Regions from separate parts of the Serratia sp. TSA_198.1 genome, predicted to be linked through region 1. Evidence: predicted binding sites of a transcription regulator. Region 1 holds the regulator's gene; the other holds the start of a gene.
What was found. The regulator LexA, encoded in region 1, represses DNA repair genes until DNA is damaged. The targets are predictions, from matches to a motif close to TNCTGTATGTACATACAGNA.
Positions count from the first base shown of each region.

Region 1 (3,228 bases):
TAATTGTAGACACAGATAACGACAAAAAAACAAAAACCAGAATAAAAAGCCATAAAAAAACAATTAAACAGAAAAAGACACTAACAAACAAGGTACTACCCGACTGGCATGTCGCTTGTGAACATGTAAGCAAATATAAATAAAAACATAAGAAAAATTACTCAATTATCTATAAAACTCTCTGACTTATTGCACCGTAAACCAGGTACCGCGCAGCCGGTGACGATGCCAGAACCAGCCCAGCGCAATGCCCCGCAGCGACAAAAACACCGCCAGCGCCAGCCATAATCCGTGATTGCCTAATACAGGGACGGTAAACAACGTCAGGCCGAAACCGACGGCCGCCACCGCCATGCTGTTGCGCATTTCGGCGCCGCGGGTCGCACCAATAAACATGCCGTCCAGCAGGTAACACCACACACCGACTAACGGCAGCACCACCTGCCACGGCAGATAATGGCTCGCCAGCGTACGCAACTCGGGTAAAGAGGTTAATGCCGAGATGATTTGCTGCCCGGCAACGGCATACACCACCCCAAAAGCCAGTGCCACCAAACAAGCCTGGCGACAGGCGGCGCGCCACACCTTGCGCAGTTGGCTGTCGTCGCGAGCGCCATAGGCATGGCCGGAATGCGCCTCTACCGCGTAGGCAAAGCCGTCGAGCGCGTAGGCCGTGAAGGTCAGCAAATTCATCAGTACCGCGTTTACCGCCACCACGTCGCCGCCAAGCCGGGCACCGAAGATGGTCAGTGAGGCAAAACACGCTTGCAGCAGCAGTGAACGCAACATGATGTCGCGATTCAGCGCCAGCAGGCGCCGCAGATTACCGCGCCAGGCCTGGCGCAGCATCGGCGCGGAAATGCCTCGTATGCGCATCACCCGCCAGGCAAGCCATAGCCCCAGCAGCAGGGTGGCATATTCAGAGATGACGGTCGCCGTCGCCGCCCCTTGCACGTTCCAACCCAGCCCCATCACCAACCAGATATCCAGTACGATATTCAGCAGGTTACCGATAATCAGCAAGATCACCGGTGCACGCACGTATTGCACGCCAAGCAGCCAGCCCAGGATCACCATGTTGGCTAACGCCGCCGGCGCACTTAGCCAGCGGATTTCGAGGAATAACCGCGCTTGCTCCAGCACCGCGCCATCGCCGCCCACGATCTGCAACGCCATATCGATCAACGGGTGGCGCAGCAGCACAATCGCCACACCGGCCAACACCGCCAGCCACAACGGCTGCATAAAAGCGCGCGCCAACCCCTGAGGATCCTGTGCACCGAGCGCCTGTGCCGCCAGACCGGTAGTGCTCATGCGAAGGAACAGCAGCAACATAAACAGGAAGCTGGTAGCCATGGCACCAATAGCAACGCCGCCCAGATAGGTGGGGCTATCCAGGTGGCCAATCACCGCAGTATCCACCAGCCCGAGCAGCGGAACGGTAATATTGGAAAAGATCATGGGTAACGCAAGGCGCCATAGGGCTTTATCAGTATCGCTGGTGAAGGCAGAAAGCAGGCGCATAGTGAAATGTTCCCGTGGCGGTAAGGTTTGAATGAATCAGAAATGACATCGCCCCAGAGCTGGGGCGATTTAAATCAGAGGACAACGTTCAGGCGTAGCGATTAAATCCAGTCGCCGTTGCGGATCACGCCGACCGCCAGACCTTCAATGGTGAAATTTTGCTGACGCAGGTCGACCACGATAGGCTGGAACTCGCTGTTTTCCGGCAGCAGTTCAACCACATTGCCGTGTTTTTTCAGGCGCTTGACCGTAACTTCATCTTCAATACGCGCTACCACTACCTGGCCGTTCCGCACGTCCTGGGTTTTATGCACCGCCAGCAGATCGCCGTCGAGAATGCCGATATCACGCATCGACATGCCGTTGACCCGCAGCAGGAAATCCGCGCTCGGTTTGAACAGAGAAGGATCCACCTTATAGTGCCCTTCGATATGCTGCTGCGCCAGCAACGGTTCACCGGCGGCCACGCGGCCAATCAGCGGTAAACCTTCTTCATCTTCCATCAGCAGGCGAATGCCGCGTGAAGCGCCGGAGACGATCTCGATCACGCCCTTGCGCGCCAGCGCTTTCAGATGTTCTTCTGCAGCATTTGGCGAACGGAACCCCAGACGCATGGCGATCTCGGCGCGCGTTGGCGGCATGCCAGTTGACGAAATATGATCGCGAATCAGATCATAGACTTCTTGTTGTCTGGTAGTTAATGCTTTCATTCCGCCCCCTGTTTGTTTATACAGTCTTGCTGTGAGTATATACAGGTAAGCGCGGCTTGGGAACCGAAGAATGAATAAAAATCAGGGATTAGCGCCCCGCCGCAACGGAGCGTTCCACTCAGGCAAAGTGCTGCCACAATACCGAACCCCAGACAAACAGCGCCAGTATGATCGTCAGCGTTACCGCCGCCGACCCCATATCTTTCGCCCGCCCGGAAAGCTCGTGGTGTTCCGTGCCCACCCTATCGACAATGGCTTCAATCGCGCTGTTCAGCATCTCGACGATCATGACCAACAGCACCGATCCGATCAGTAAAATGCGCGCTATCACACCCACATCCAGCCAGATCGCCAGTATGATAGCCAGCACGGTCGCCACCAGCTCCTGGCGGAATGCGGCTTCGTGCTGCCAGGCAGCAGAAAAGCCTTTATATGAGTAGCCGGCGGCTTTAATAATACGGGTCAGGCCGGTTGCTTGGTTTGCCATGTTTTTTAGTGCCTTTCACAGAGGTAAGTCATAATTATAGAGCTTGGGTCAGGAAACTCTCCCGGCTCACGGTTTTCCAACACCACAGATCTGCTACCCGGTTTCTGGTATGCTTGCGGCGCATTGCTAACAAGAGGCTTCACGTTGTTATGTCAGGTTGGCGTAAAATTTATTATAAATTATTGAATTTACCACTCAAATTGTTGGTAAGAAGTAAGGTTATCCCTTCAGATCCGGTCACGGAGTTAGGGTTGGATCCCTCACGGCCGATTTTGTATGTTTTACCTTATAATTCCAAGGCGGATTTACTGACGCTGCGCACCCAGTGCCTGGCGCAGGATTTGCCCGACCCCCTCAATCCGCTGGAGATAGACGGCACCGTACTGCCAAGCCACGTGTTTATTCACGACGGCCCGCGCGTGTTCCGCTACTACACACCGAAAGAAGAGTCGGTAAAACTGTTTCACGACTATCTGGATCTGCACCGCAGCAACCCGGATCTCGATA
Region 1 is NZ_JBQZFP010000009.1:55,355-58,582, reverse strand. Features, by position in the region: gene dinF (MATE family efflux transporter DinF) at 187-1,524, opposite strand; gene lexA (transcriptional repressor LexA) at 1,626-2,234, opposite strand; gene ACUTSW_RS23525 (diacylglycerol kinase) at 2,353-2,721, opposite strand; gene plsB (glycerol-3-phosphate 1-O-acyltransferase PlsB) at 2,871-3,228, shown strand, end outside.

Region 2 (3,228 bases), on a different contig from region 1:
CCGGTGACCAGCGCCTCTCAGGCGTTGACCGCCGACAGCCAACAGCGTTTCCTGGCCCTGCTGAACGCTACGCCAAACGGCGTGATCCGCATGAGCGACGCGGTAAAAGGCGTGGTGGAAACCTCACTGAACGTTGGTGTGGTCACCACCAGCGAGAACGAAGCGGAAATCATCTGCCTGATCCGCTCGCTGATCGACAGCGGCAAAGATTACGTGGTCGAGATGCTGACCGCGCTGGGCCAGTTGGCCAACGCCAAAGTGGCGCCGAAGGGCGGTTACCCAGGCTGGCAGCCGGACGCAGACTCACCGGTCATGCATCTGGTGCGCGAGATCTATCAGGATCTGTTCAACAAGACGCCGAACATCATGGTGATCCACGCCGGTCTGGAATGCGGCCTGTTCAAAAAGCCGTACCCGAACATGGATATGGTGTCGATTGGGCCAACCATCACCGGGCCACACTCGCCGGATGAGCAGGTACATATCGAAAGCGTCGGCCTGTACTGGAAGCTGCTGACCGCGCTGTTGAAAGCGATCCCAGAACGCGCCTAATCGCCGCGTTTAACGTTAAAAGGCTGGCCTCTCGCCGGCCTTTTTTATTCCCACGGCAACAGCAGTTGCCGCTCAAGCTGCGGATCCAGCAGCGTTACGTGCAAGCCGACCAAGCGCACGCCACGGCCTTCCCGCCGCTCACGCCATGCCTGCCGCGCCACGTTGAGCAAATCGTCTTTATTCAGCACCGGCCAGACGTGTTCCTGAGTGGTTTGTTGAAAATCCTGAAACTTCAGCTTCACGCCCTGCCGAGCGATATGCAGGTCCGGTTTCACCTTGCGCAGCCGCATTTCCAGCTCGGGATAGAGCTTGTCGACAATCAGCGCCTCGCAGTCTTCCCAGTCATGAATGTCTTCCGCCAGCGTGCGTTCCACCCCCACCGATTTACGCAACCGCTCCGGCGAAACCTCGCGCAGATCAATGCCCTGGCAGCGCTCCCACAGCACCCGGCCAAACTTGCCGAAGCGCTTGAGCAGCAGCGCCAGATCGTACTGTTGTACGTCGGCGCAGGTGATTAGCCCCACGTCTTCCAACCGTTTGGCGGTCACTTTGCCCACGCCAGGGATTTTGCTCAGGGGCAGTTGCCGTAAAAAAGCCGGCACCTGCGCCGGCGTGATGACGTATTGCCCGTTCGGTTTGTTCAGCTCCGAGGCAATTTTGGCGAGGAACTTGATCGGTGCGATGCCCGCAGAGGCCGTGAGATTAAGCTCTTCGGCAATCGCCTGGCGGATTTCCTGGGCGATCAGCGTCGCCGAACCGTTGCACTGGGTGCAGTCGGTCACGTCCAGATAGGCTTCATCCAGCGACAGCGGTTCAATCAGCGGAGTGTAGCGGGCAAAAATTTCGCGAATGTGCAGCGAGGCTTCCTTGTACGCCGCCATACGGCCTGGCAACAGTTTGAGGTGTGGGCACAGTTTGAACGCCATCGCCGTCGACATTGCACTGTGCACGCCATAGCGGCGTGCTGGGTAGTTGGCGGTGCTGATCACTCCGCGTCGGTCGGCGCTGCCGCCGATCGCCAACGGAATATCGCGCAGGCTGGGATCGTCGCGCATTTCTACCGCCGCGAAGAAGCAGTCCATATCGACATGAATGATTTTACGCATCGCGCCTCCAATAACACTGTATAAGTATACAGCCAATAATCGAAAGCTCAAGACTCGGTGGACATGGAAAAAACGGCGTTTGAGCCAGATATTTCCGCGTTGTTAAAAAAGCTTAATTTTTCAATAGTATGATTTCCGCTGACTTACTCTCTCATCCTTGTACCCTATGGATTTCATGTGACGGCTCACAAGGCTGCGGCTCGAAAGACGACGGGTACATCATAAAAGGTATTCCGCATGATCAGGTTTTCCCATTTGCTGTTGGCTTCCGCACTGTCGCTGGTTTCGCTGGCGACGGGTGCCGCCGTCGGCCATGCCCCAGCCATTATCGCCCACCGCGGCGGCACCGCAGACGCGCCGGAAAACACCCGCATCGCGATTGAAACTGCCCTGAAAAATGGCGCCGACGCCATTTGGATCACGCTGCAGCAATCCAAAGACGGCGCGATCGTGCTGTACCGCCCTTCCGATCTCAAAGCATTGACCAACGAGCAGGGGCCAGTCTCCGCCCATACTGCCGATCAACTGGCCAAAGTGGATGCCGGCTGGTCATTCGTAAAAGGTGAAACGCATCCGTTTCGCGGCAAAGGCATAGGTATCCCGCGTCTGGACGAGATCCTGGAGGCTTTCCCCAAGGTGACCTTCTATCTGGATATCAAGTCGCCGGACGCCGATCCGACGCAATTTGGCAAAGCGCTGCTGACAACGCTGGAAAAGGCCGATAGCCTGAACCGCACCCGCGTGTATTCTACCGATGCCAAATACCTGCAAGCGCTACCGCCACAAATCAAACGCTTTGAAAGCCGCGACGAAACCCGCACCCTGCTGGCCAATGTCGCCATGGCGCACCAGTGCGAATTGAAAGCGGATAATCAGCAACCGCGCTGGTACGGGCTGGAGCTGAAACGTGAAGTGGAAGTGGTAGAGAAATACACTTTGGGCGAGGGGCGCTCGAAAGCGTTTCTGACCTGGGATAAAGAGTCGATCGATTGTTTCCGTTCACAAGGTCCAGCGCACATCATTTTGTTCGGCGTCAATTCACCGGCGGAATACCGGCAGGCACTGGCGCTGGGGGCCGACGGGGTGATGGTCAACTCACCGGCCGACGCGAAAAACTTCCGCAAGGCCAAATAGCCGGTAGAGAAAGGGGCGCCACGTGCGCCCCTCGTCTTCAGATGATCCGGTGTTTTTCCAACTGCCGCCGCCGCAGCGCCGCTTTGGCTTCGCGTTTCTTGCGCGCATCACAGGGCTCCGGGCAGTCGCAGACCTTTTCTATCCCCAGCGAAGTGATGCCGCCGCAACTGCCCTGCAGGCTTTTGCGCTTGAACACATAGCCCAGCGACATGCCGCCGATCACCAGCAGAAACAACACGAAGGTGGCGATAAATACCGTCAACATAGCGGCCTCATAAGATCTTTTTCAGATAGGGTTTAAACGCCTCAGAGTAGCGCTCTTCAAATCCGTTGGCGGTTTTCACAATCATGAACACCGGGATCCCCATCAGGTTGGCCAACGCCATACCTCGTTCCGGCCCCAGCACGTTCAGCCCGGTCGACAGGCCGTCGGCGG
Region 2 is NZ_JBQZFP010000011.1:7,663-10,890, forward strand. Features, by position in the region: gene pepD (beta-Ala-His dipeptidase) at 1-552, shown strand, start outside; gene dinB (DNA polymerase IV) at 597-1,658, opposite strand; gene ACUTSW_RS24460 (glycerophosphodiester phosphodiesterase family protein) at 1,896-2,792, shown strand; gene nqrM ((Na+)-NQR maturation NqrM) at 2,830-3,057, opposite strand; gene ACUTSW_RS24470 (FAD:protein FMN transferase) at 3,065-3,228, opposite strand, start outside.
Region 2: dinB (DNA polymerase IV) is a predicted target of LexA. The motif match lies at 1,673-1,692, and genes of this name have one in related genera.